2 regions of the Rhizobium sp. SEMIA 4085 genome follow, and region 2 is predicted to be linked to the other one. Evidence: predicted binding sites of a transcription regulator. Region 2 holds the regulator's gene; the other holds the start of a gene.
The links. Region 2 encodes LexA, which represses DNA repair genes until DNA is damaged. Its sites were predicted from a motif close to TGTTCNNNNTGTGTTCNG; they were not measured.
Positions count from the first base shown of each region.

Region 1: the regulator LexA is predicted to act here: its motif matches at 5,654-5,671, upstream of C9413_RS00110 (metallopeptidase family protein).

Region 1 covers NZ_JABEPH010000001.1:22,225-42,540, forward strand. Annotated here, with positions in the region: gene C9413_RS00075 (MFS transporter) at 1-515, shown strand, start outside; gene C9413_RS00080 (phosphatase PAP2 family protein) at 749-1,507, opposite strand; gene leuB (3-isopropylmalate dehydrogenase) at 1,631-2,743, opposite strand; gene leuD (3-isopropylmalate dehydratase small subunit) at 2,924-3,532, opposite strand; gene C9413_RS00095 (hypothetical protein) at 3,622-3,852, opposite strand; gene C9413_RS00100 (CoA ester lyase) at 3,964-4,887, shown strand; gene C9413_RS00105 (DUF1737 domain-containing protein) at 4,884-5,090, shown strand; gene C9413_RS00110 (metallopeptidase family protein) at 5,092-5,529, opposite strand; gene C9413_RS34370 (hypothetical protein) at 5,694-6,638, shown strand; gene C9413_RS00115 (DNA polymerase Y family protein) at 6,649-8,097, shown strand; gene C9413_RS00120 (error-prone DNA polymerase) at 8,094-11,549, shown strand; partial or broken gene C9413_RS00125 ((2Fe-2S)-binding protein) at 11,696-12,101, shown strand; gene bfr (bacterioferritin) at 12,067-12,552, shown strand; gene C9413_RS32610 (hypothetical protein) at 12,941-13,078, shown strand; gene C9413_RS32615 (hypothetical protein) at 13,244-13,861, opposite strand; gene C9413_RS00140 (class I SAM-dependent methyltransferase) at 13,861-16,341, opposite strand; gene C9413_RS00145 (protein-L-isoaspartate(D-aspartate) O-methyltransferase) at 16,407-17,159, opposite strand; gene C9413_RS00150 (RNA pyrophosphohydrolase) at 17,562-18,095, opposite strand; gene C9413_RS00155 (divergent polysaccharide deacetylase family protein) at 18,106-19,299, opposite strand; gene C9413_RS00160 (S41 family peptidase) at 19,378-20,316, opposite strand, start outside.
Region 2 covers NZ_JABEPH010000222.1:136-9,262, reverse strand. Annotated here, with positions in the region: gene lpxB (lipid-A-disaccharide synthase) at 1-1,011, shown strand, start outside; gene gltA (citrate synthase) at 1,037-2,326, opposite strand; gene C9413_RS20625 (hypothetical protein) at 2,767-2,940, opposite strand; gene lexA (transcriptional repressor LexA) at 3,279-3,995, opposite strand; gene C9413_RS20615 (VOC family protein) at 4,200-5,078, shown strand; partial or broken gene kdsA (3-deoxy-8-phosphooctulonate synthase) at 5,075-5,914, shown strand; gene C9413_RS20605 (HAMP domain-containing methyl-accepting chemotaxis protein) at 5,943-7,787, opposite strand; partial or broken gene eno (phosphopyruvate hydratase) at 8,229-9,127, shown strand, end outside.

The DNA of each region.
Region 1 (20,316 bases), on a different contig from region 2:
TCGATGCCTTTATCGCCGCCAATCCGGAGCTGGCTCTCAATGCTGATGCGCTTCGTGCAGGTCAGAAGGAGACGGTCCCAGCCTCCAAGCTCGTGACCGACAAGCTGCTGACAGCCGACGAGGCCAAGGGCGTCACCGACATGGCTGTCTACACGGTCGCCAACGCTGGTGCTTTCACCATGGTTGCCGATCCGGCAAGGCTCAACTGGGTAGGCGTCGTCGCTGTCCTGACGGTCCTCGTCATCTACGTGACGATGGTCTACGGGCCGATCGCTGCCCTTTTGGTCGAGCTCTTCCCGACCCGTATCCGCTATACCGGCATGTCGCTGCCCTATCACATCGGCAACGGCTGGTTCGGTGGTCTGCTTCCGGCAACCGCCTTCGCGATGAGCGCCTTCAAGGGCGACATCTATTACGGTCTCTGGTACCCGATCATCTTTGCGGGCATCACCCTGGTCATCGGCATGATTTTCCTGCCGGAAACCAAAGACCGCGATATCCGCACGATGGACTGAGGCAAACCATCAGAATTGAGAAACGGGACCCGGCGCCTTCCAAAGGCGCCGGTTTTTTTATCCGCAAAAGCCCTTTCGGCGTCGGCCGTCCGTCAGGACCCGGGTTGAATGGAGCCCGTAGCGCGAATAGACGATCGCGGTCATCCATGACTACCTCGAAAAGTCATCCGTTAGAAAAGTGTTTTAGCAACAGCAACGGCAGCAGACGGTAACGACAGTTTTTTACGCAGAACTCAAATAAGCCTGCTGAGCCGTGGCACAGGCCAGCCTTCGCGACCGACAGCAAAGACCAGGCCGAAGCGGGCAAAGAGGATTGAGACGGCAAATGCGAGCCAGGCACCGAGTGCCAGTCCCGCTACGACATCGCTTGGATAATGGACGCCGATGATGATGCGGGTTGCACCGAGCCAGAGCCCGATACCGATGAAAATGAGCCTGACGTGCGGAAAAAGGAGGATGAGTGCCACAAAGAGCGCGCCGATATTGGCCGAATGACCTGATGGGAAGCTCTGATGCAGGAAATCCATGTTCAAGGGCGAGAAACTGAAAATGCCCTCCTGCTCATAGATAAGCGGACGCGCCCGCCCGATCAGGAATTTCAAGGCGTTGGCACAGACACTGGCCAGGATGACGGAAAGCCCGACATATGCCGTCATTTGGACGAAATAGGCCATGCGGAATTGACGGCGGACCTTCCAAAGCCGTCGGCGAACGGCGTAACCGGTAGCAAGAACGGTGCAAAGCCCCGCAAGGATCCAAGCAAGGCGGCCGATATCCGTTACGTCGCCGGCGATCGATACCAAGGGAGGCGAGAGGCTTTTGGCTGCCTGTCCGAGCGGTCTGTCGAAGACAAAAAAGGCAATGACGACCACATTGATCGCGGAAAGCGTGAACGCCTTCCAGGGAACTCTGCGATGGATCGTGCGTCGGGCGTCGTAGCGCTTGCAAAGATAGGATCGGCAGCCTGGTTTGTGATCGGCGGTATTGCTCATTCCATTCCTTCGTCGTTTTGCCCTTCGTCGTTTGCAGGACATAGGAACCGGAACTGATACCTTCAATAAAAAGCCCTCCGTACCGATAGATACGAAGGGCGGAGAAGCGTTTCACGTGAAATATCAGGCAGAAAGCGTCTTGAACTCGGCAAGGATCGCCTGGCCCATTTCGACAGTTCCAACCTTGTTGGCGCCTTCGGCCATGATGTCGGCCGTGCGCATACCCTTGTCGAGAACGTTGGCGATCGCCCTCTCAAGATTGTCGGCTTCCTTCACGAGGTTGAAGGAATAACGCAGGCACATGGCAAAGGAGGCGATCATCGCAATCGGGTTGGCGATGCCCTTGCCGGCGATGTCGGGAGCGGAGCCGTGGACCGGTTCGTAGAGCGCCTTTCGTTTGCCTGTCTTGCCATCCGGCGCACCGAGAGAAGCAGACGGCAGCATGCCAAGCGAGCCGGTCAGCATCGCCGCTACGTCGGAAAGCATGTCGCCGAAGAGGTTGTCGGTGACGATGACATCGAACTGTTTGGGCTGACGTACCAGCTGCATGCCGCCGGCATCGGCCAGCATATGCTCCAGCTGGACGTCGGAATATTTTGCCTTGTGCGTCTCGGTCACGACCTGATTCCAGAGCACGCCGGACTTCATGACGTTGCGCTTTTCCATGGAACAGACACGGTTTTGACGGGTTCGGGCCATTTCGAAGGCGACGCCGGCGATGCGTTCGATTTCATAAGTGTCATAGACCTGCGTATCGATGCCGCGTTTCTGGCCGTTGCCAAGATCGATAATCTCCTTCGGCTCGCCGAAATAGACGCCGCCCGTCAGTTCGCGGATGATGAGAATGTCGAGACCTTCGACAAGTTCAGGCTTCAGCGAGGAGGCGGAGGCAAGCGCCGGATAGCAGATTGCCGGGCGCAGGTTTGCGAAGAGTTCCAGGTCCTTGCGAAGGCGCAGAAGACCCGCTTCCGGGCGCACTTCATAAGGCACGCTGTCCCATTTCGGACCGCCGACTGCACCAAAGAGAACGGCATCCGCCGCCAGCGCCTTTTTCATGTCGTCTTCGGAGATGGCCGCGCCATGCGCATCGTAGGCACAGCCTCCGACAAGGCCTTCACCGATGGCGAAGCCGGCGTTCATCGCCTCGTTCATGTAAGCAATGATCTTGCGGACCTCGTCCATTGCCTCGGGACCGATGCCGTCGCCCGGCAGCAGGAAAAGATTGCGCGCTGTCATGAAACCCTCCGCGGAAAAACAAGCTGCGGCTTCTTAGACCCCGCCGGACGCCATTTCAAGGAACAGAACGGCTGAATCGGTACGGTTTGCTGCCTCACGATGGCGATGTGAATCCTGGCTTGGAAGCAAAGAAAAAGCCGGGTAGAAGCCCGGCTTGATCGCATGCTCGCGTTCGGGCGATTAAGCTGCCCAGGGACGCGACGCGGCGTTTGACTTTTCGAACCTGTCGATCGCAGAGGCCTTCTCCAGCGTCAGGCCGATATCGTCAAGGCCGTTCAGCAGGCAGTGGCGCTTGAATTCGTCAAGGTCAAACTTGATCGAACCACCGTCCGGGCCGGTGATTTCCAGGTTTTCGAGATCAACCGTCAAGATGGCGTTGGAACCGCGCGAAGCGTCGTCCATCAGTTTGTCGAGGTCTTCCTGGCTGACCCTGATCGGGAGAATGCCGTTCTTGAAACAGTTGTTGTAGAAGATGTCCGCGAAGCTTGTGGAGATGACGCAGCGGATGCCGAAATCGAGAAGCGCCCACGGGGCATGCTCGCGCGAGGAACCGCAGCCGAAATTATCGCCGGCAACGAGAATCTTGGCATTCTGATAAGCCGGTTTGTTGAGCACGAAATCCGGGTTCGGCGTGCCGTCTTCGTTGTAGCGGGCTTCTGCAAAGAGGCCCGTGCCGAGGCCGGTGCGCTTGATGGTCTTCAGGTAATCCTTGGGAATGATCATGTCCGTGTCGATATTGACGACCGGGAGGGGTGCTGCAACGCCCGTGAGCTTCACGAACTTTTCCATGGAAACCTGCCTTTGTATGCCGTTTTTCAACGATTGCTCCGGCAATAGAGCAAAACGCCGTAAAAATGAAGGAGAATCTTGGGGCGCGTTTAGAGATCGATGATCGTGCCGCGGCCGTCGTTCCAGATGCGCATTTCGCGCTTTGGCTGAGCCTTGGCGCGGACGGGCGCCGGCTTCATCTTCATCGAAAGCGCGCGGCCAGCCATCAGCACGGTCAGGATACCGCCAACGGCGAGCGTCACCGAAAAGGTGAGAGCAGCGAGCGCCACGAATACAGTGATCCCTGCCAGCATGAGGAAGATGGAGCGTATATTCTGCATGAGTTTAGACCTTTCTTCGAAAGGAATGTGGTCCTTGTTTTTTATTTCTGCAAGTCAAGCATGGCTTTTTGTTGTCTTGTCACTCTTCACAAAGCTTGGCACACATTCGTGATGAGCCAGAATTCGCCCATCCGTTCCTTCAGTTTGCACCGCTCTGTGCTGAGCGTTCCCGCAATCAATCTCCGAGCGCTCGAAAAGACCCATGCCCTCGATTGCGATGCCGTCATTTTCGATCTCGAAGATTCCGTGGCGCTGGAGAAGAAGGAGGAGGCCCGCGAAAACCTGAAAACCTTCTTTTCGGGCAAGCCGCTTACGAACAAGGAAAAGATCATCCGCATCAATGCACTTTCGTCGGCTTTCGGCCATGCCGATATGGAGCTAGTACAGGCGCTTCGGCCAGATTCGGTACTTTTGCCGAAGGTGGACGAACCGCAGGATGTCATGGCCGTGAGCGACCTTCTTGCTGATGCGGATGCACCAGAGACCTTGCGTATCTGGGCGATGATCGAGACGCCGCGCGGTATCTTGAACGCGGCGGCAATCGCAGAGGCTGGCCGCACCCTCGGCTCGAGACTCGATTGCTTCGTCGTCGGGCTGAACGATCTGCGCAAGGAGACCGGCGTTCTGCCTCAACCGGGCCGAACCTATCTCGTGCCATGGTTGATGCAGGTCATCCTCGCCGTGCGCGCCTATGGTCTCGATGCGATCGATAGCGTTTTCAATGATTTTAAGGAAGTAGATGCCTTCGAGGCCGAATGCGCGCATGCCCGGGCCATGGGCTACGATGGCAAAATGCTGATCCATCCGATGCAGATCGAGGCTGCCAACCGGCACTTTGCTCCCGATGAGGCTGCCATCCGGGAGGCGGAAGAAATCATTGCCGCTTTCGCCGATCCTTCGGCCGAAGGTCTCAACGTCATCACCTTGAACGGTCGGATGATTGAGCGGCTGCATCTTGTCCAGGCGGAAAGCCTGGTCCATAAAGCCCGCCTGATTTCCGAACGCCAGACTATTGAACGAAAGCCTTTATCATGAAGCTCTATCGCCTTTTGACCGGCCAGGACGACGCCGCGTTCTGCCATCGCGTAACCGATGCGCTCAACAAGGGCTGGTCGCTTCACGGTGCACCGTCGCTGACCTACAATATTCAGACCGGCCAGGTGATTGCCGGCCAGGCGATCGTCAAAGAGGTCGAAGGCAAGGATTATCATCCGGAGATGAAGCTCTCCGAGCAATAGGTCAGCGCTCGACGGCCTCCTCGACGCTCGCTTCGATCCGCTCCATGTCGTCATCGCTCAGCCCGAAATGGTGACCGATCTCATGGATGAGAACATGGGTGATGATGTCTCCGAGCGTTTCATCGTTTTCCGCCCAATAATCCAAAATGGGACGCCGGTAGAGGCGGATACGATTGGGCATCTCGCCGGTCTCGACCGTGAAGCGCTCGGAAATACCCCGGCCTTCGAAGAGGCCAAGCAGGTCGAACGGCGTTTCCAGCGCCATATCCTCGAAAACATCGTCGTCGGGAAAGTCTTCGATTTCGATCGTTAGATTGTCGGTGAGCGAGCGGAATTCATCCGGCAAGTGGCTATAGGCGTCCATCGCCAGGGACTCGAATGTGCTGAGCGTTGGGGCATGGCGGTCCCGCCAATCCTCGCTCTTGTCTATGCGGGCCATGAAAATTCCCTTCCTTTGGCGCCCATATAGAACCTTTGCGGGTGATTTTCGAGTGTGGAATCAAAGGCAGGAATAAATTCATAAGAATTGGGTGTTGACTCTTTTAGAAAGCTCTGGAATCCATAAGAACATAACAGGAACAATCTGACTTTGGAGTGAACGTCGTGGCGCAGACGGCCGTGGCGCGCGAGCAGCTTTGTGCGCTCCGCGAAACCATTGCGAAACTCGAAGGCAAGCCGGCACCGACGCTTGCGGCGGCGGCGCAAGAAGCTTTTGCGGCTGGTGATGAAACCTATTTAAGACCTGCAAACACGCCGCTGCGTCTGTCCTTTGACATTCCCATTCTCGATGAAGCGCTTGAAGGCGGTCTGCCGCTTAACGGCATTACCGAAGTCCGGTCTTCGATGCTGCGGGATGCGGCCGGCCCCAGCGGTTTCGTGCTGGCGCTAGCCGCCTGGCTGCAGCGGCAGGAGACGGCGGATGGCATGCCGGTTTTTTGGATTGGTGACAGAATATGCACAATGGAAGCAGGGCATCCCTATGCTGTGGGCCTCAAGGATTTCGGATTGGAGCCGGAACGCTTTCTCATGGCCTCGCCACACAAGCTGGAAGAGGCGCTGTGGCTTGCCGAAACGGCTGTCGAAAGCGGCCTCTTCCCAGCCACGATCCTGGAGGTGCGCGGCAATCCGGTCCAATTCGGTCTTACAGAAAGCCGGCGATTGAGCATGCGGGCAAGGGCTTCCGGCCGCCCGCTTTTTCTGTTGCGGCAGGGAGGCGAGGAGGAGGCGAGCAGCGCCATTTTCCGATTGCGTGCCGAACCTGCGCCAGCCAGCGCACGGCCTCTGCCGGATGGTTCGATGTTAGATGGCGGCATCGGCAATCCGGTTTTTCGTCTCATCCTGGAGAAGAGCCGCAACCCGGCTCCCCTCTCCTTTCTTCTGGAGTGGAACCCTCATGACCGCCGGTTTTTGCCCGTTAGCCAACCAGAGCGCACTCGTTCTCCAGGCGAGCAATCAGCGCATTCTGTCGCTCAGCTTTCCCCACCTTCCAACCGACAGGATCGCCCGCAAGAGGTGGGGTCTATCCTGGCGTTCGGCCGGACGCCCTGATGCGCCGCCGATCGTCTGTTCTGGACGGCTCGACAATGCCATGCGGCTAACGGCGCTCGACGAGGTGGCGGAACGGATCAAACTGAAAAAAAACCAGGGAGTGGCCGAAGCGCGTGCCATATACCCGCTTCTGGATGTCATCGAGGAAGACCTGGCGGCCGATCGTCGGCTTCTCGAGGGCATCGCTGATTGGTGCGACCGTTATACGCCGCTGGTGGCATTCGACGGCAAGGACGGGCTGTTTCTGGATATTACCGGCTGCGCCCATCTCTTTGGCGGCGAAAGGGCCATGCTCACGGATATCCTTTCCCGGCTCTTCCATATGGGGTTCGATGTCCGCGGCGCGATCTCTTCGTCGCCGGGCCTTTCCTGGGCCGTTTCCCGATTCGGGGATGGTGGCGTCATCGAAACCGATCAAATGGAACATGTGCTGGCACCACTGCCGGTCGCAGCCCTTCGGCTGGAGGAAGCGACCGTCGAGGCACTGAAGAAGCTCGGCCTCAAATATATCGTCGACCTCCTGTCTACTCCACGCGCGCCGTTGGCCCGCCGTTTCGGCGCGCAACTCCTGCTCAGGCTCGACCAGGCGCTTGGAGTGGAAGAGGAGCCGGTTTCCCCGCGGCGGCCCGTTGCCAGTCTTTCCGCCGAACGACGCCTCATAGAGCCGATCGGTACGGAAGAAGATATCCTCGCCCTCACCGGCCAGATCGCCCAATCACTGAAAGCCTCGCTTGAGGCACGCGGCGCCGGCGGCCGTGTATTCGAACTCGTGCTGTTTCGCGTCGACGGCAGGGTCTTCAGGATTCCCGTCGGCGCCTCGCAGCCTCTCAGGGATCCGAAGCATATCGCTTCGCTTTTCAGCGAGCGTCTGCAGGCAATCCACGACGATCTCGATGCCGGCTACGGCTTTGAAATCCTGCGGCTGAATGTGCTGCGCCATGATCCCTTCAATGCGACGCAGGGGGATTTCGAAGGAAGCCGACAGAGGGAGACATCGCTTGCGGCGTTCATCGACAAAATCGCAGCCCGCCTCGGCGCCGATTGCCTGCAGAGATTTCAACTGCGCGAGAGCCATGTGCCGGAGCGGGCGGCGATTGCAATTCCCGCCATGGAAGGCCTTCAGGCACACCGCAAGGCGGAGGAAGGAAATCCTTTTCCTTCCAGATGTGAGCGTCCCCTGCGGCTTTTTACCAGGCCGGAGCAAGTGGAGGCCCTGCTTGCCGAAGTGCCTGACGGTCCGCCGCAAATCTTCCGCTGGCGGCGCATGCAGCATCGCGTGGCAAGAAGCGAGGGACCGGAGCGGCTTGCCATGGAATGGTGGACCGATGGCGCGGATGCCGAGCCACGCGATTATTTCCGAATAGAGGATGATGCCGGTCACCGCTTCTGGATCTATCGCGAAGGTTTTTACGGGCATGAACTTCCTCCTCGCTGGTTCATGCATGGGCTCTTTGCATGAGCACGACGCCCGCATTTTTCGAAATTGGTGCGAGAACGAACTTCTCGTTTCTTGAAGGAGCCTCCAGTCCCGAGGAGATGGTGGTGCAGGCAGCTTGCCTGAAGCTCGGCGGACTCGGGATTGCTGACAAGAATTCGGTTGCCGGGGTCGTGCGGGCACATGCGCAGGCGGAGGAGATCAGGAAAAAATTCGACAGGAAGGAAGCCGGCCTTCTGGAAGAGGACGAGAAGAAGCAGATCATTCCCGATCCAATCCGCATCCAGCCAGGTGCGCGTCTCGTCTTTTCGGATGGAACTCCGGATGTTCTTGCCTATCCACAAAACAGGCGAGGATGGGCGCATCTCTGCCGTCTTCTGAGCGCCGGGAATCTAAAGCCGGAGGCGGAGAAAGGCTCCTGCATTCTCACCGAGGCGGAGATCATGGAATGGGGAGACGAGATGATGCTCGCCCTTGTTCCTGACCGGCTCGTTGTGAATGATGCCGTTGGTCAGCTAGCATTTGAGAATTGCCTGCAGCGTTTTCGAAAACGCTTTCGGAAGAAGGTCCATATGGCGCTAGCGCCGGCTTATGATGGCCGCGACAAACAGGTTTTTGCAATCCTTTCCATGCTTGCCGCCCGCAACCGCATTCCGCTGATCGCGACCAATCAGCCTCTTTATCATCATCCAGACCGGCGGCCTCTCTCCGATATCGTGATTGCGATCCGCAAGCATGTTCCGATTGCCGAAGCCGGTTTCCTTCTGGCGCCGAATGCAGAGCGCTATCTCAAGGGAACGCGGGAAATGGGGCGCCTCTTCAAGGACTATCCCGACGCGATCGACAATACACGCGCATTCTTCTCCAGCTTGACCTTTTCGCTCAAGGAGCTGGAGCACAATTATCCGCCTGAAAACGATCCTGGCGAAACGCCGTATGCAACGCTCGAACGGTTGACTTGGGCCGGAGCTGCAAAGCGCTACCACCCGCAGCCTGTTCCGCAGAAAATCGTGACACAGATCGATTATGAACTGGATCTCATCAGGCAGAAAAACTACGCTTCCTATTTCCTGACAGTTTACAAGATCATTCAACACGCCCGCTACAAGCTCGGGGTTCTGTGCCAGGGCCGCGGATCGGCTGCGAATTCGGTCATTTGCTATTGCCTTGAAATAACGGAAGTCGATCCGAACAAGGCCACCTTGCTTTTCGATCGGTTCATCTCGATGGACCGGGACGAACCGCCGGATATCGATGTCGATTTCGAGCACGACAGGCGCGAAGAAGTCATCCAGTACATCTATAAAAGATACGGTATAGAGCATGCCGGGCTGACAGCGGGGGTGACCACCTATCGCACCCGCTCTGCTGGCCGCGAGGTCGCCAAGGCCTTCGGGCTTTCGGAAGATGTCCAATCGGCAATCAGCAGCCTCGTCTGGGGCTGGTCGGAAGACAATCTGTCGAAGCGCGATGCAAAGGCGGCCGGTCTCGACATGAGCGATCCGGTGACGAAGAACGTCCTCAGATATGCGTCCGAGCTACTCGGCTTTCCGCGCCACCTTACCCAGCATGTCGGCGGATTTGTCATCACCCGGGACCGGCTCGACGAAGTCGTGCCCATCATGAAGACGGCGATGCCGGACCGCTACATGATCGAGTGGGACAAGGACGATCTCGACAATGTCAAGATTCTCAAGGTTGATGTTCTGGCGCTTGGGATGCTGACCTGTCTTCGCAAGGCCTTCGAACTTCTTCAGCTGCACTACGATGTGAAGAAAACGCTCGCCGATCTCGGCAACAAGGAGCATGGGGAGGAGGGCAAACCGGTTTACGAGATGATGTGCCGGGCCGACACGCTGGGCGTCTTCCAGATCGAAAGCCGGGCGCAGATGAGCATGCTGCCGCGACTGAAGCCAAGGGAATTCTACGATCTCGTCATCGAGGTGGCAATCGTCCGGCCGGGGCCGATACAGGGCGATATGGTGCACCCCTACCTCAAGCGACGGGAGCAGAAAACACCCATCGAATATCCCAGCAAGGAATTGAAGGCGGTGCTGGAAAGAACCCTCGGTGTTCCCCTGTTTCAGGAGCAGGCAATGCAAATTGCTATCACCGCTGCAGGCTTCAAGCCGGCGGAAGCCGATCGGCTTCGACGGGCGATGGCGACGTTCAAGAGAACCGGCACGATCGGCAATTTCGAGAAGCGATTCATCGACGGAATGGTTTCGAGAAACTATTCGTCTGAATTTGCGCGGCAGTGTTTTAATCAAATCAAAGGCTTCGGCGAATACGGCTTTCCGGAAAGCCATGCGGCTTCCTTCGCGTTGCTCGTCTATGCTTCATCTTGGATAAAGGCCTACTATCCCGATGTCTTCTGTGCGGCGATGCTGAACTCGCAGCCGATGGGATTTTATGCGCCGGCGCAATTGGTCCGGGATGCCAGGGAGCACGGCGTCGAAATTCGTGCGGTGGATATCAATCGTTCGGATTGGGATTGCCTCTTGGAGGATGCGCATTTCGACAAGTCAAAGATCGACTTCCGGCACAGGGACATGCACAAGATCATCCGGACGAAGAGGGCGGTTCGCCTCGGTTTGCGGCAGGTGAAGGGCCTTTCCGGCGACATGATAAAGGCGAAATTGATCGCAAATCGAGGTGCCGGCTATAGCTCGATCCGTGATCTATGGCTGCGCTCGGGCCTCGAAAAATCGGATATCGAACGGCTGGCAGATGCCGATGCGTTCGGTTCCATCGGCTTGTCGCGGCGAGAGGCGCTCTGGGAGGCGCGGGCGCTTGATGTGAAAAGTGCCGCAGAGAGGCTGCCTTTGTTCGATCGGGTGTCGAATGTCGATCTCCAAGTCGAACCGAGGGTGACACTGCCCGAAATGCTGCCAGGCGAGCAGGTGGTCGAGGATTATCGCTATCTCTCGCTGTCACTGAAGGGGCACCCGATTTCCTTCCTGCGAGAGGATTTCCAAAGAGCAGGGATTACACGCAATGTCGATCTTCTGGCCGTGCCGAACGGAAAGAGGGTGACGATTGCCGGGCTGGTGCTGGTGCGCCAGCGCCCGGGCTCGGCCAAGGGCGTGATCTTCATGACGCTTGAGGATGAAACGGGTGTTGCCAATGCTATCGTTTGGAAAAACGCCTTCGAGAAATACCGCTCGGTTGTCATGGGGGCGCGGCTCGTGAAAATCCATGGCAAATTGCAAAGTCAGAGCGGCGTCATTCACACTGTTGTCGAACATATCGAAGATATGACACCCGCTCTCGGCCTTCTGCAGAAGGAGGTGCAGCGCTTTGGTCTTTGCGAACGCGCCGACGAGGCTATGCGGCCGACGGCCGATCCGCGTGGAAAAAAGATAACGCATATCCTAAAAAAGGCGGCCATCGAACGGCGAGTGATATCAACAAGCATTGAGGCGAATGCTGGGGAGACCGCAAAGGTCATGCCGAAGGGGCGCAACTTTCATTGATGGGTTAGCGATAGATGATGTTGCCCATGTCAGCGTGCCCAGCCATGAGACACCCCACGCGCCCAGTGATTGCCCCCGTCACGTTTATGTCCGCGGGGACGCCAGTGCGATCAGGACCGAGATGGTCCGTTCAGCGGTTCCTCTTCCTGGCCGCGCCTTCTACCTCGATTTTTTTCTTGACACGCACCATCTTCTTTTGCAGAAAACACGATAGTCAGTGTCATGTTTGGAAATGAAGACGTGCTCGTCTGCAGTTGCAACTATATAACCGACAAGGAAATCCGGGAGGTCATCAACGACCTTCTCGATGAAGACTGTTGGCAGCTTATCGTGCCTGCGAAGGTCTATCATGCGATGGAAAAGCGCGGCCGTTGCTGTGGTTGTTTCCCCAACGTCGTCAACCTCATCATCCAGACCACCGAGGAATATCATGCCCGTCGCGACTCGACGGATGACGAGATATTTGATTTCATGTCCCGCCTGAAACAATTCCATGAAGAAAACAGGAGAGCGGACATTGAAAGGCGACAAAAAGGTCATCGAGCGGCTTAACGAGGCACTTTTCCTCGAACTCGGCGCAGTCAACCAATATTGGGTTCACTACCGCCTGTTGGAAGACTGGGGCTATACCAAGCTTGCCAAGAAGGAGCGCGCCGAATCCATTGAAGAGATGCATCATGCCGACCGTCTTGTCGCGCGCATCATCTTCCTTGAGGGGCATCCAAACCTGCAGACGCTTGCTCCGCTGCGCATCGGCCAGAACGTCAGGGAAGTTCTGGAAGCCGATCTTGCCGGCGAGTATGATGCCCGCACAGCTTACAAGAAGTCGCGTGACATCTGTCATGACGCCGGTGACTATGTCTCCATGAAGCTCTTCGAGGAGCTTCTTGCCGATGAGGAAGGCCATATCGACTTCCTCGAAACGCAGCTCGAGTTGCTCGAGAAGATCGGCGAAGCCAAGTATGGCCAGCTGAACGCCGATTCTGCCAACGAGGCCGAGTGACTAAACCTTCAAAACCAACCGGCCGCAAATATGCGGCCGGTTGGTTCTTCACGTCCAGGACGCGTGTTGCGCAGGGATGGAATTGCGTTCCATCGAGCGCCGCATCCAGGATCCCAGCTAATTGCGGTTAATTTCTCTCAGTTCCTTGTTTTTTTGGACGTGCTGGGTCCCGTTTTGGCGTCGTCGGCGACCCGACGCACGCACGAGGTCGGCCATTTCCATTGCGAGGCCGGTGGCGCCTCGATAATGCCGGAGGGACGATCGGGATCTTCGATCCAAGTCTCCTCGTACTTCGCGGGAACGATGCTCTTAGCGCGTTTCCGGTGGCGAATAAGGGCATTCATGGCGGTCCCCCGCGCCGTTGAGAACCACGGCCCCTTGCGCCTGCTTGGCCGAGGATCCAACCTTCCAACTGACCAATAACCTTGTCATCCGGGACGCCGTCATCACGGTAGCCATCTACCACATCGAGCATACCGAACAGGCCGACCGTTGCGTCGAAACGATCCTCGCCGGTTTTGTCTGACCCAAATCCGTCGGAAATGGCTTCGCGTATAGCCGTCCCGTCGACCTGCGGGCGTGCAGCGAGCCAACGGATGAGATGGTGGCCGATGGCTTGGCGGCCTGATTGCTGTCGCTTGCTCCAGAGGGGGCGGCGGGGGATACCGAGCTGGCCATAGACGTCGCCGGGCTAGGTCTCGGCGACGATGGTGACGTCAGGCTTCGCGAGGGCGTCGACCCCGCCGTCGAACGGCCAGAGGGCGATCTCAGCAAGGTTGGGGACGATGATCTCGCGCCAACCGGTTATCGCGGCCTTACCGACCTGATTGCCGCCCAACGTCCAGAAGATCATGCAGGCATTTCCCCGCTCGCCGGTGGCACGCTCGCAATGCCGGAGAAGATCGTTACCTGTTGCCACTCCCAGCGCGTCGAACAGATGCTGGCGTTGCGTGCCGCCCGGGCGCATTGGATAGAACGGACGGTGCAGCGAGATCTGGCGGCGATGCTCGGCGACCACGAACCAATCCGCAAAGGAACCCGTGCCGAAGGTCTGCAAGGCCTCGCGGAAAGAACAAAGCCCGATCGCCCTGCCATAAACCTCCGGCAATCCGATCGGAAAGTCGAAGCCCACAAGCGTCGCACCATCGACTTTGGCTCGCTGCCGTAGCCGGGGCAGTAGTGTCGCCGTATCACCGACGGGCTCCGGCGCCGATATCATCCAACGGCTACCGTCGTAAACAGCGACGCACGTCCAGCGTTTCTGTCGATCGATGCTCCAGTCGCAATGTGCGACGAGGGCTACGGACATCATCCCCTCCAGGATTCGATTGACGCATTCCCTGAACGGATCGGATGTTCAGGCGTTGGTTTAACTCGCGTACGGTCCTGATCTGGAACAAAGCCTTGCGGCGTCTGCGGAACGTATCGGTCCCACGACCCGGCGAGTAAGGCCGGGGCGACAAGATAGAGGATGATGGCGATCACCACGACGCCATTGAACCCGATATGCATTGCAAGCAGTACCGCGAGGATCGCGCTCAGCACCGACGCACAGCCATTGATCCCCCACGCCCAGGGGATAAACGCCTCCGAGCAGGCGCCAACGTGACCGAGGCCGAGGGGGAAGGGCATGCCCATGAAGACGGCGAGCGGCGCTATGAGGAGGAGTGCGATCGCGATCTTTGCGACATCCGGCAATGCCAGCAGCCGTTCAAATACCAAAGGCAGCGCGACCAGGTAGGTGGCAGCCAGGCATGCGATCACCATGACGGCGAGTGCAATGCCGCGCACCGCGGACCCGCGTCCGACGACCGCCATCCAGCGTGCGGCAAGGGCGCTACCCAGACCCGCGAAGGCAAGGAATCCCGCAAGCACGACGGCGACAGCGTAAAGCGGATGACCGAGGAACAGCACAAAGCGCTGAATGAAGGCGATCTCGATGAAGAGGAAGGCCAGGCCCAAGGCAAGGAAATAAAGCCCGAAGCGCAGTCGATGTACTCCTCTTGCGAGTGCCCGCCGGCGAAGCCAGAGCGGCAGCAGAATCAGGACGGCGCTGAGGATCGCGGCCTGGACGAGGGTCGTCGCCAGGATCAGGTAGCCCCAGTCGAGCATCGCTGCCCCACCTTGGGTGCGCAGCGTTAGGAGTTCGGGCAGGGCGCGCCAGCGGAAAAAGTCGAAGAAATAAGGCCGATCGTCAGTGGCCGGTGCAATATCAAACTTGTAGCGCTCGATGAAATCGGCCCGCTTCTTGGGGTCGAGGAGGGCGAGGGCTCCCTCGTAAAGATACTCCTGGTCGAGCTGGTTGTAACGGTTCACGTCGGCTGACGAGATGCCCGGCGCCCAGGAAATGTCAAAGAAATTCTCGGCCGCGAAGCCGCGGATGGCTGCGACGTCTTCGCCGGTGAACGCCGACTTGGCGACGAGGAGGGTTGCAGTGTTCCAGCTGCGGATCAGGGCGAGGTGCCGGCCTGCTTCGGTCACGCCATCAGCTTCAAGCGCTGCGGTAGCCGTGGCGAACAGCTTGAGGATGTCGCGTGGCGGCACCCGCAGCCATCGCGTGATGGCGATGATACCACCCGGTCTCAGCACTGCGAGGTAATCGCGCAGCGCCTCTAGTGTGTAGGTGTAGTTCTCATGCATGGTCTGTACGCCGGCCGCGGCCGCACTGAAAGAGTCAAGGAGCGGCATCTGGATCAGGTCGTAATGCTCGTCCGTAGCCGCGGCGTAGGCGCGCGCCTCGGCCAAATGCAGATGCACGTTCGGGCGGCTAAAGATGCTGCCGGCGAAATCCGCGAAGCGATTGCGAGCAAGGTCGATCATCTGCGGGTTGAGCTCTACGGCATCCACGGTGTCGGCTCCGGCGCGCAGCGCGAGCAGCACCTGCTCGCCGCCGCCGGCACCAAGGATCAGCATTCGCGGCCGCTTAAGGATGCGGTACGGGAGCGCCGCCGTTGTCCGGTCGAGATATGCAACTGTCGCCGGATCGCCGCCATAGGCGGTGATCGTCGTTATGCTGTCGCCATCGGTGAAGACGGCGAGTTGGGCGGGCGGCTCTTGGGTGTTGGCGAGACTGAGGCCCGGCGCGTACCGGAAAGGCACGGTCGGGCTCTCGACGATCGTCAGCAGTCCCAACGGGCTTGATCGCTCCTCGACGACTCGCGCGTTCGGCACTTCGAGAGCCATGCGCAGGCCCTTGTACTGCGACATATGCGGGCCGGGGTCCGTCCAGGACGGTGGTAGCCACACCGCGATGAGCGAGGCTGCAAGCCCTAAACTGCCCACGCCGAGCCAACGATGACGAGCCATGTCGGTCGCGGCGAGGGCAGCCGCGGCGAATCCCAGCGCTGCGACGAAGCACACTGCTGCAGGGGGAGGGACAAGAAACAACAGCCCGACGGTGCCCAGCGCACCGATCCCTGCGCCGACTAGGTCGAAGGCATAGACGCGTCCAATCTGGCCAGGGTGGCGGATGAAGGCAAGTCCGATACAGGTTGCACCGAAAAAGAACGGCAGGACCAGGACAGCATAGCTGGCCGCGAGCCAACCGAGCTGCCCCGGATTCCAGATAATCTCAAGCGCGTTGAACGGAAGCCGTTCGGCGCCGGCGACCCTGGCAACCGCGGTCATGCCGAACAGGGCTGCCGACGCTGCGAACGCGGCGGGATAGCGTTCCACCAGGGGGCGGCGGGCGAACGCAAGGAATGTACCGCTCGCGCCGAAGCCCAGGAGCGCGATGCTTATGATCATATAGGCGAAATGATGCCACTGAATGATCGAGAAGAGCCGCATTAGGAGCACTTCGTGGGCAAGGGTCGCCGCCGATATGAGACCGACCGGCAGCAGGTGAACCACTCTCATCGAGGCTGACCGCCCCTCAGCGGCACGAAGCTCACCGGCAGCAGCTGCCGGGTCGTGATGCTTCCGTCCACTCGCTTCTCGACCAGCATGAGAAACTGGGTCGCGAAGGGACCTCCGACGGGGACGACCATCCGGCCGCCCCCTGCGAGCTGTTCGACCAGTGGCGCGGGGATGTGGCTGGCAGCAGCAGTCACCACGATTCCGTCGAATGGTGCGTGCGCGGGCCAACCATAATAACCGTCGCCTACCTTCACCTCGACATTGTCGAAGTGGAGCTCCGCGAGCCGGGCGGCTGCCCTTTCGCCCAGTTTCGGTATGATCTCAATCGAGTAAACCTTTGCTGCGAGCGGCGACAAGACAGCTGCTTGATAGCCCGAGCCAGTGCCGATCTCGAGGACAACGTCACCGGGTCCGACGTTGATCAGGTCGGTCATCAGCGCGACGATGAAGGGCTGCGAGATCGTCTGACCGTATCCGATCGGCAGCGGTCGATCTCGATAGGCCGCCATGCGCAGCTCCTCGGGGACGAAGAAGTGGCGCGGCACCTTCCCCATCGTCTTCAGCACCACCGGATCGATGCCCTGGCCCTCGACGGCTGACGGCGCTGAGCGAGCGTGCAAATTGATTGTTTCGATCATCGCCATACGTTCGGCAAGGCGATCCTGAGCGGACGCAGATGTCGAGACCACAGCGGCAGCGGCCGCCAGAACCGCGGTCAATAACGTTTGGCACTGGGCTAGTGGACGCATGAACTCTCTCCCGTCCAAGGCAGAGAGTATAGTGGCTGCGGAGGCAATTTTGAACAGGGCTCGCTTGGCTCTCAGCCGCTTTCCGGCTTGAGACTTCGCAACAAAGGCGACCTGGCTGACGGAAAGTGGTCGCGCCTACTATAACCGCCCACCCTCGATGAAGTGCAGAACCTTCAACCAATTGAAATCAAAAGATTCTCGATGTCGAACGGGATTCGAAAAGGAAGGAGTTGGGAGGCGAAGAGGGGACTGCCGTTGAAAGACTTGCCGGTGGCTATCCTGTTTTCTTCAAGTTTCCAACCTTGAACAGGAAAGGCCAAAATCATCCATATGTAAGCCTTGGCGTCCCCGGTTGTTCGGGGACCGGCAAAGTGGAATTGGATCGAGAGACTGCTGCCGTCGTCAGTCCGCTGCTCGCAGGTCGGCCAAGTGGCTGAATTCCGAAACGACCCGATCGTAGACGGCGCGTTTGAAAGGCACGATCAGCCCAGGCAGCTCGTGCATGGATTTCCACGCCCAGGCATCAAACTCTGGCTCGTGGCCGCCGGGCGGCGGGTTGATGGCGATTTCGCTTTCATCGCCTTCGAAGCGAAAGGCGAACCAGCGTTGGGTCTGGCCGCGAAACTTACCCTTGAGGCCGATGCCGATCAGTTGCGGCGGTAGATCATAGTTGATCCAATCTCTCGCCTCCGCGAGCAAGGTCACAGTTCTGATACCGGTTTCTTCGTAGAGTTCGCGGTATGCCGCTTCGAGCGGATCCTCGCCCTTGTCGATGCCACCTTGCGGCATTTGCCACAGTTGTGGTGAGCCATCATATTCGGAATTGCCAACCGGGACACGCCGGCCCGCCCATACAAGCCCGTCGCGGTTGAGAACCATCACGCCGACGCAGGCACGGTAAGGAAGGTCTTCGGCTTTGATTGTTGCCTGATTCACGGGATGCTCCTTAAGGATTTTTAGGATCTGCAGCAAGAGCAGCAACACCGACGATCTCAATGCCCCGCATCCCCGCCTCGTCGCTCCATTTGGATATTGCCTCAATACTCTCGTCGAAAGCCGCCGCAACACCAATTGCCTGGCCGTTGCGCTTGGCAATGCGCTCGAGCTCGTCAAGCCTCTGCAGGATAGCGTTGACATCGACCTGACCATCGAGCTGCAGGTCCGCAAAAGCATGAGGAAGCTCCGTTCCCTTCGCCACAGCTTCCGTCTTTGACTGCGCAGACGAACCGTCGTCGAGAAACAGCAATCCGCGCTTGCCGATATCGCGCATCACCGGCTCCATGGCATCGGGATTGGAGAGAAAACGCCCTCCCAGATAGTTCATGATGCCCGTATAATTGGTGATTTCGCCCATCGCGCGGTGCAGGTTTTCTATATTTCTTGCTGGCGACTTCGAGGTCAGCAGCGTCTCGGGGCCGGGATCGTTTGCCGGATAATCGAAGGGCTCCAGTGGAACCTGCAGGAGGATCTCATGGCCGCTGCGGCGCGCTTCCTGCATCCAACGCTGCAGGCTGTTGCCGCTCGCGGCGAATGCGAGGGTGACTTCCTCCGGAAGTTCCTTGATGGCGCGCTGCGTACCCGTCTGACTGAGGCCGAGACCGCTGACCACGATCGCCACACGGGTGCCGCGCGCGCCCGACCATGGACGTGCATACTGATCCATCGGGCGACGGCCATCCGGCCCGATGACGGGTAGGCGGCCAAATTGGCTGTCTTCCAGAAGGCTCTCATTCGGCATCGCCGCCATGCGCGGATCCTGGCCGACCTGCATGGCGTCTACTAGCGCCGGGCCGTTATCATCGCGTGGCCGCGGGCTGTATTTGGTCACAACCGAGCCGTCCCCGGTCACCATCCGCTCGACATTCGCACCGGAATTTGGGTCGGAGCGAGGCATGCCATTTGCGGCCTGGCTTTGCGTCGGGGGGGGCTGGCCGGTATCTGTTGGTGGTGACGCCGCTTGTTCGGCCAGAGGGGGCTGTGTCCGCTGAAGGCCATCGTCACTGAGCATCGTGTAGAGAGAAAAGCCGCCGATCGCGATCAGGCAGAGGCTGGCGGCAATCCGGCCGATCCGCAAGATATTCGGCCGCTTTCGGCCAGCCTTGCGGTTCTGGCCTAATGGTGCATGCAAATCCGTTCCCAATTTCCTCGCCCGCTCCAAAACCGGGAAACAGCAAAAAATCAGGCCGGATCAACAATCCGGCCTGACGACCCATGAAAGTTACTTGGCGGAAACCGCCTTGTCCGGATTCGGGGGGAAGGCCGGGTCGGTCTTCTTGCCGCGAAGCAGGTCGAACGCATAATTCAACTGCACGTCGTCCTTCGGATCCGGGGGAACATAGGCAACAGAACCTGAGCCTTCATCGGTCTCGCTCTGACCCTTGATATGGCCGCGCAGGCTGGACTCGCCCTCGGTTGCCATCTTGTCCTTCAGATCGTCCGGCAGCGGCTCCTCGACCTTGATGTCCGGCGTAATGCCGGTGCCCTGAATCGAGCGGCCCGACGGCGTGTAGTAAAGCGCGGTCGTCAAGCGGAGTGCGCCGTTTTCGCCAAGCGGAATGATCGTCTGGACGGAGCCCTTGCCGAAGGACCTCGTGCCGAGAACAGTCGCGCGGCGTAGATCCTGCAGGGCACCGGCGACGATTTCCGAAGCGGAGGCCGAGCCGCCGTTGACAAGCACGATCACCGGCTTGCCATCCGTGAGGTCGCCCGGGCCGGCATTGAAGCGTCGGGTCTCGTCCGGATTGCGGCCGCGGGTCGAGACCACTTCGCCGCGCTGCAGCAGAGCGTCAGAAACCTTGATTGCCTGATCGAGCAGACCGCCCGGATTGAGACGCAGATCGAGCACATAACCCTTGAGTTTGTCGGCCGGAACCGTCGTCTTGATCTTGGCGATCGCCTTTTCGAGGTCCGGATAGGTCTTTTCGGTGAAGGAGATGACGCGGAGATAGCCGACATCATCCTCGACGCGAGACTTGACGGCCTGTACGGCGACGATGTCGCGAACGATCGTCAACTCGATCGGCTTATCCGCACCCTTGCGGATGAGTGTGAGCTTGATCGGCGTGTTGACGGCGCCGCGCATCTTTTCGACAGCTTCTTCGAGCTTCAATCCGCGGACGGACTGGCCGTCGATCTCGGAAATATAATCGCCGGCAAG
Region 2 (9,127 bases):
TCCGAGCTTTCGATTATGGGCATCACACAGGTGCTTGGAAAATTGCCGAAGCTTGTCGCCCGCATCAGGCAGACGACGGCTGCAATCGTTGCGGCAAAGCCCGATATTCTTTTCATCATCGACAGCCCGGATTTTACCCATCGCGTTGCCAAACGTGTTCGCGAAGCCCTGCCGGAACTCCCGGTCGTCAATTATGTCTGTCCCAGCGTTTGGGCGTGGAAGGAATATCGCGCCCAGCAGATGCTCGGTTATGTCGACCATGTGCTGGCCGTTCTGCCGTTCGAGCCCGCGGTGATGGAGCAGCTCGGCGGACCGCAGACGACCTATGTCGGCCACAGGTTGACGGCGGATGCGGACCTGATTGCCGCCAGGCGCGGCCGGGCAGAAAAGCTCAGGACCGTCGGCGAGGGCCGGAAAACGATCATGCTGCTCCCGGGCTCGCGCTCGTCGGAGATCACAAAGCTGCTTCCCTATTTTCGCGATGCCGTCAATGAGCTCGTCGCCCGCGGTGGCACAATGCGGTTTCTCATGCCGACCGTCAGCCGCAGGGAATCGATGGTTCGCAACCTCGTGGAGGACTGGGAAACGAAACCGGAGATCCTGATTGGCAATGAACAGAAATGGCGAGCTTTCGCGGAGGCCGATGCGGCAATGGCTGCCTCGGGGACTGTCATCCTCGAGCTTGCACTTACAGGCGTGCCGACAGTCTCAGTCTATAAGACAGACTGGATCATCACGATGATGACGCGGCGCATCAAGACGTGGACAGGAGCAATCCCGAATCTGATCGCCGACTATGCCGTCGTCCCCGAATATATCAACGAGGTCGTTCGTGGCGCGAGTTTGGCGCGCTGGATGGAACGCCTTTCCAGCGACACGCTCCAGCGGCGCGCAATGCTCGAAGGTTTCGACCTTGTCTGGCAGCGCATGCAGACGGAAAAGCCGCCGGGCGAGAAAGCGGCGGATATCGTTCTCGACATTCTGGACAGGAAAAAACCCGGCCGTCTCTGACCGGGTTTTTTCGGGCGGAAGCGGCTTAGCGCTTCGAAACCGGAACGTAGTCGCGCAGCGGTTCGCCGATATAGAGCTGGCGCGGGCGGCCGATGCGCTGCTGTGGATCCTCGATCATCTCGTTCCACTGGGCGATCCAGCCAACCGTACGGGCCAACGCAAAGAGCACCGTAAACATCGTCGTGGGGAAGCCCAGCGCCTTCAGCGTGATGCCGGAATAGAAGTCGATGTTCGGGTAGAGCTTCTTTTCGATGAAGTATTCGTCGGTCAGCGCGATGCGTTCCAGCTCCATCGCGACTTCGAGAAGCGGATCGTCCTTGTGACCGAGTTCGGCGAGGACCTCATGCGTCGTCTTCTGCATGATCTTGGCGCGCGGATCGTAGTTCTTGTAGACACGGTGACCGAAGCCCATCAGGCGGAACGGGTCATTCTTGTCCTTGGCGCGGGCAATATATTCCGGAATGCGCTCGACCGAGCCGATTTCCGAAAGCATGTTGAGCGCCGCCTCGTTGGCACCGCCATGAGCCGGGCCCCAAAGGCAGGCAATGCCGGCCGCGATGCATGCGAACGGGTTGGCGCCCGAAGAGCCGGCGAGACGAACTGTCGAGGTCGAGGCGTTCTGCTCGTGATCGGCGTGCAGGATGAAGATACGGTCCATGGCGCGCGAGAGGACCGGGTTCACGACATATTCTTCGCACGGGACCGCGAAGCACATGCGCAGGAAGTTCGAGGCGTAGTCGAGATCGTTCTTCGGATAAACGAAGGGCTGGCCGATATAGTACTTGTAGGCCATGGCCGCGATAGTCGGCATCTTGGCGATCATGCGTAGGCTTGCGACCATGCGCTGATGCGGATCGGTGATGTCTGTCGAGTCGTGGTAGAAGGCAGACAGAGCGCCGACACAGCCGCACATGACGGCCATCGGATGGGCGTCGCGGCGGAAGCCGGTGAAGAAGCGAGACATCTGCTCGTGCACCATGGTGTGATGCGTGACGCGGTAGTCGAAGTCCTTCTTCTGGGCAGCCGTCGGCAATTCGCCGTAAAGCAGTAGATAGCAGACTTCCAGGAAGTCGCCATGTTCAGCAAGCTGTTCGATCGGGTAGCCGCGATGCAGCAGAATGCCTTCATCGCCGTCGATATAGGTGATCTTCGATTCACAGGAAGCGGTCGAGGTGAAACCAGGATCGTACGTGAAGGAACCGGTGTTTTTATAGAGTGCACCAATATCGATGACGTCCGGACCGATCGTTCCGCTTTTCACGGAAAGATTGGCGGTTTTGTCGCCGATTTTGATTGTTGCGCTTTGATCCGTCATGCTGATCCTCCAAACTGGCGGCGGCGCCATAAAAGCGCCATAGGGTTAAGCGTCCTCTCCGATAGCTATATGATCAGAGCGCCAATGCCAAGTTACCGTGGCGCCATTTTGTGCATCGCAGTATCAACTTTTGGACACTCCTGCGATGCCGGAGGCGCATAGCGGAAGCCAATGATTTAATTCGGCTTTTTGCAATCCAATTTTTTGGTCTTTTTTCAATCGATTATTGTTGCTGAAACGCCCTCAGGGCTGCATTCTGGTTGTATTCATAGGCTGTCGGCATGCTGGGTGCATGCCGGAGTTGAAAACGGCTGAGCTGCGCATTTCCGCTTCTGTAGATGTCGCGGACAAGCAGTTTGCGAGCTTCCCGGCTTGCGCTTTTGGAATGCGGGAAGGAGCCTTCGGCAACAGGACAGCGCTCGCCCGTCAATAGCCACCGTTCACCCCAATAGCCACAGATCAGTCATTGTGGATGCATACCGGCTTTCGGCCTGCAAATGGCGAGCGAAGGAGCCGCTCAGGGCACGCGCCTGCGCATTGCGACGGTTTTTTCGAGCTTGGGCGGCGATCTGGTTTGCGTCCGGCACGAATCTTTCGCCGCCTTCTTCGATCATATGGCCATGCTCAGCGCTTTGGCTTTGACCGATCGCAGCCGTGAGGCGCGCTGCGACCCGCGAAAAGACGGGGGATGCAAACTTTTCATCGCGGCAGCAGGAAGAGGTAAGCAATGCGATGCGAAACGGTGCCACGCCCGGCTTGCGATGCCGCGGACATCGTCCGTCACGCGGGCAAGGTTGCGGTTCGGCGCCTGCCAATGGCGCAGTGCATTTCGCGGATGAAACCTCGCGGAAAACCGGCGCCGTCGAACCGTGCTTTGAACAACTGCCTTCGAGAAACTCGATTGCCCGTAGAGCTTGGCGCGCCGGCGCCTTTGCCGGCGACGCGCTGCCAGTCAATGGTAGCGGCGGATAAGGCCGACGAGCTTACCCTGAACCTTCACGCGATCCGGTCCAAAGATGCGCGTTTCGTAGGCCGGGTTCGCCGCTTCAAGCGCGATGGACGCACCCTTGCGGCGGAACCGCTTCAGCGTCGCTTCCTCGTCATCGACCAGTGCCACGACAATGTCGCCGGGATTGGCGGTGCTGGTGTTGCGGATGATGACCGTGTCGCCATCGAAGATGCCAGCATCGATCATCGAATCGCCCTTGACCTCAAGCGCATAGTGTTCGCCGGAGCCGAGCATATCGGCCGGAACGTTGATGTCGTGCGTGTTGTTCTGGATCGCCGAGATCGGCACGCCTGCCGCAATGCGGCCCATGACGGGAACCGAAATAGAGCTGTTATTGTCTTCGTTCGCCGGCTTCGGCGCGGCGGCAGCAGGCTGCGGCTTGCCGAGGCTGCCCTCGATGACGCTCGGCGAAAAGCCGCGGCGGGGCTGCATGCTCGGGCTGTAGGCTTCCGGCAGCTTGATCACTTCAAGCGCGCGGGCGCGGTTCGGTAGGCGACGAATGAAACCGCGCTCTTCCAGAGCGGTAATCAGCCGGTGGATGCCGGATTTGGACGCGAGATCCAGTGCATCCTTCATTTCGTCGAAGGATGGCGGAACGCCGGATTCCTTCATACGCTCATGAATGAAGAGGAGAAGCTCCTGTTGTTTGCGTGTCAGCATCGAAGTTTAACCCCAAATTCGTGAAACAAAGCCAGAACAGACACTATATGTTCCATATGTGTTCCGCAAGTACCTAAATTTTCGTAAAACTTCGTCCCAATACCGGTCATTTTCGGAAACTTTGTTTGCCGGATCATCGCTTTCAGCTTGCATTGACCACGTAGCGGCACACATCTTCAGCACAGGAAATGGAGACCTGGCGCCATGCAGCATCCGTTGGATCATCTTGTTCTACCGGTCACCAACATCGATCTCGCGCGGGAGCGGCTGGGACGACTGGGGTTCACGGTTGCCGCCGAGGGCCGTCATCCTTTCGGCACAGTGAATGCTTGCGTTTTTTTCGCCGACAAGACCTACCTCGAGCCGCTTGGCGTCGCGAGTGCGAAAGAATGTGAAGAATCAGTGCGGCACGGAAACGTGTTTGTGGCGCGCGACCAGGCCTTTCGTTTCCGGTGCGGCAATGACGGATTCTCTGCGGCAGCATTCAGCACGGACGACGCGGACGCCGATCATGCTCATTTCGTGCGTGCGAGAAAGAGCGGCGGCGCCATGCTGGAGTTTTCGCGCCTGATCAAGATGCCGGACGGGTCGCAATCGACAGGCACTTTCAAGCTTGCGTTTGCCGCCGATCTTCGGGCGCCGGATTTCTTCCTGTTTGACTGCCAGCGCATCAACGCCTCTCCGGCCGATCGGAGCGCGTTAGAAAAGCACGCGAACGGTGCAACCGGTATCTCGGAGATGGTGCTAAGCGCGCCCGAGCCTGAAGCCTTCGGCTCGTTCCTTCAGTTGGCCGTGTCTACGACAGAAATTGAGCGGACACCGTTTGGCGTGGCGATCGCGGCAGCGAATGTCAGGATCAGTCTGCTGTCGCCGGAAGGGGTGGAGGCTTATTTCGATTCGGTGCCGTTAACCGTGGATAAGGGTCTGAGAGGCAGCGCTATCGTTTTCCGCACCACCGATCTTGCCGTGACAGAAGCGCTTTTGGCTGATAACGGGATGCCCTATACACGCAAGAACAACAGAGTCCTGGTGAAGCCTGCGCCCGGCCAAGGCGCGATCTTCGCCTTCGAGGAGACCCGATGAGCAATACGAATTCCGAAGTCGCAGTCGGCGAAGGTGCCGGCCGCGTCGTATTTTCCAACAGTGGCAGGCTGTCGCTGATCGCCGGCGCATGCGAAATGGAGAGCCGCGACCATGCCTTCATGGTTGCTGGCACGCTCAAGGAGCTTTGCGGCAAGCTTGGCATCGGGCTCGTCTACAAGACCTCCTTCGACAAGGCGAACCGCTCTTCGCTGTCGAGCAAACGCGGTATCGGTCTAGAGAAGGGCTTGAAAGTCTTCGCCGACCTCAAGAAGGAACTCGGCATTCCGGTTCTGACAGATATCCATTCGGAAGAGCAATGCGCGCTGGTCGCCGAGGTCGTGGACGTTCTGCAGATCCCGGCCTTCCTCTCCCGTCAGACGGACCTGCTTGTGGCAGCCGCGAAGACCGGCCGTGTCATCAATGTCAAGAAGGGCCAGTTTCTCGCTCCCTGGGACATGAAGAATGTTCTCGCCAAGCTAAATCAGAGCGGCAACCCGAACGTTCTGCTTTGTGAGCGTGGCGCGTCCTTCGGTTACAATACGCTGGTCTCGGACATGCGCTCGCTGCCGATCATGGCGGCCATGGGGGCTCCGGTCATTTTCGATGCGACCCATTCCGTACAACAGCCAGGTGGCCAGGGCACGACGTCGGGCGGGGAGCGCCAGTTCGTCGAGACGCTGGCGCGGGCGGCGGTTGCGGTCGGAGTTGCAGGTGTCTTCATCGAGACCCACCAGGATCCGGACAATGCCCCCTGCGACGGCCCCAATATGGTGTACTTGAACGACATGCCGCGGCTTCTGGAAAAGCTGTTGGCCCTCGACGCCGTCGCCAAGGCGGAGCGATCCTGGCCGAAGGTGCCCGCCGTCAACCGGCGAGCGCCATCCTTTGGCTTGAGTACGACCGCGTTGCGGCGGACGTCGTTACGTCATCGAGAAGGAAGCGGGCCAGCAGGTGATTGAGGTGTATCGCCTCGTCACCGAGTTCGCGGCAGGCGGCATTTGTCTGTTCAACCATCGCCGCGTTCTGCTGCGTGACGCTGTCCATAGTGTTGACGGCGGCGTTGACTTCCAGGAGAGCGGTCGTTTGTTCGGCAGAGGAACGCACGATCGACTCGATCAACGCGGTCACCTTCAGAACCTGCTGATCGATATTGCCGAGCGCTTCACCGGTGCGGTTGACCAAGGCAACGCCGGCCGAAACCTGGCTGGAAGACGTCTCGATCAGCTGCTTGATTTCCTTTGCCAGATTGGCGGAGCGGCTGGCAAGGTCGCGCACTTCCTGTGCAACCACCGCAAAACCCTTTCCGGCCTCGCCGGCGCGGGCGGCTTCCACGCCGGCATTGAGCGCGAGCAGGTTGGTCTGGAAGGCGATTTCGTCGATGACGTTGATGATCTCGCCGATCTGTGCAGATGATGTCTCGATCTCCTCCATCGCAGCGACCGCCTCGTGCACGACGGTTGCCGAATAGCTGGCGCTTTCCTTTGTCGCCGTCATCATCACGTTGGCTTCTTTGGCCCGTACCGACGAGTTCTTGACGGTGACCGTGATCTGGTCGAGCGCCGAGGCCGCCTGCTCCAGCGAGGCGGCTTGATGTTCGGTTCGCCGGGCCAGATCGTTTGTGCTCGATGCGATTTCGCCGGAGCCGCTCCTTACTACATTCGTCACGATCGAGATTTCCTTCATCGCTTCACAAAGCGTGCGGACGCTCGAATTGAACTGCTCGCGCAGCTTCTCGTAGGCTGCGTCGAAAGGCTCGCTAAGCTGGACCGTGAGATCGCCGCCGGAGAGCCGTTCCAGGCCGCGGCTCAGGCTGGCGATGACGCCCTCGCGGATGGCTTCCTCGTCTGCATTGGCAGCGGCAAGCGCCGCATCGCGCTGTGCTTGGGCCTGACGTTCGGCATCCTGGCGGGCACGGATATTGTTCCGCTCTTCGGCGGATTCGCGGAAGACGGGGACGGCGCGCGCCATCTCCCCGATCTCGTCGGCACGCCGGCTGAAGGGCACATCCTTCGAATAGTCGCCGCCGGCAAGGATCGCCATATAGTCGCGCATCGCCGAGATCGGCACGATGGCGCGGCGGCGGAAGACGTAAAGGCCGCCAAGAAGCAGGCAGAGCGAGACTGCGGCAGCCGCGAGCGTGATAGCCGAAAGGATGCGTGTCTGTTCGGCGGCGTCCTTTTCAGCGGACGCCAGGAAGGTGTTCGCCATACCGACGAGTTCGTTGACGGCGTTTTCATGGATATGGAAATTCGTCGCAAGCTTTTCGAAGGACGCCGGAATGACTGCGGAGTCATTCTTGACAATGGCCGGAGCGAGTTCCTCCCGCATCACCTTCCAAAACACCTCGCCTTTGACAAGGACATCGTTCAAGAGCTTCTGCTTGAGGTCCGAGCTGAGCGCGGTCGCCAGCCAATATTTGCGGCGGTCCTCGTAGGCGGGCTTCAGGACATTTTCTATGCGGTCGACGTTATTCTTGGCAACGCCGGGGCGCTGCACCGCTTCGAGCGCAAGCATGTAAGACTCAACGAGGTAGAGGGGCGGCGGCAGTATATCGGCGACGAGATCCTTGCCGTAGATGATTTGTTTGTACATCTCGCCGTTCACCCGCAGCTTATTGAAGGCATAATTCTGTATGCCGATCGAAGCGATCAATCCCGCGGCGACGACCATCGCGAAAATAGCAAGGCTGCGTGCAATATTGAGTTTCATCCTGCGCCCCATGAAGTGAATAGCGAACAGATGCTGTTCGTTTGAAATTATTCTGGAATTTTCGAGGGACCTGAAATCGTGAGATCCGTATAACCAAGCGGATTTGGACCGCACGAGGAAGCGCATCATGCAATACTACTTGCCGGGAAGCGGGGCAGTATTTCCTCACTGAGTATTAATTATAATATTGATTGGTTACTGACCGATAAATTTACAACCAGATCGAAAGTGACCGGGTATCATTTCAAAACCTGAGGTTCCGAAAAGCCGGAGCAAGCTCGCGACAGGGATCGATGGGGTGCGAGCGGCTTCTTCAAAAGCCTGACATATTCGGGCTATAGGCCATACCATGCCGTGTGTCGTCGGTGTGGCATTGTAATTTGCGTGCCTTCGATTAAACAGGCTTCGAACGATTAATCACCCACCGAGCAGGAAGAGATCATGACTGCAATTACCGACATTATCGCCCGCGAGATTCTCGACAGCCGTGGCAATCCGACCGTTGAAGTCGATGTCTATCTCGAAGACGGCAGCATGGGCCGTGCGGCTGTGCCGTCCGGCGCCTCGACCGGTGCGCATGAGGCCGTCGAAGTTCGCGACGGCGGCAAGCGCTATCTCGGCAAGGGTGTTGAAAAGGCCGTCGAGGCTGCCAACACGGAAATCTTCGACGCGATCGGCGGCATCGATGCCGAAAACCAGATCCAGATCGACAACATCATGATCGACCTGGACGGCACGGCGAACAAGGCCCGCCTCGGCGCCAATGCCATCCTCGGCGTATCGCTCGCCGTCGCCAAGGCTGCCGCCCAGGCTGCCGGCCTGCCGCTCTATCGCTACGTTGGGGGCGCGAGCGCGCATCTGCTGCCGGTTCCGATGATGAACATCATCAACGGCGGCGCGCATGCCGACAATCCGATCGACTTCCAGGAGTTCATGATCATGCCGGTCGGCGCCGATTCGATCCGCGAAGCGGTTCGCATGGGCTCGGAAGTCTTCCACGTCCTCAAGAAGGAGCTCTCGGCCCAGGGGCACAACACCAATGGCGGCGACGAGGGCGGATTTGCGCCGGGCCTGAAGAGCGCGTCCGAAGCGCTCGACTTCATCATGAAGTCGATCGAGAAAGCCGGCTACAAGCCGGGCGATGACATCTGCCTCGGTCTCGATTGCGCTTCGACGGAATTCTTCAAGGACGGCAAGTATGTTCTGGAAGGAGAGGGCCGCACGCTTGAATCGGGCGCCATGGCTGAATACCTCGCCGATCTCGCCGGCAAGTACCCGATCATCTCGATCGAGGACGGCATGGCTGAGGACGATTGGGACGGCTGGAAGGCGCTGACGGA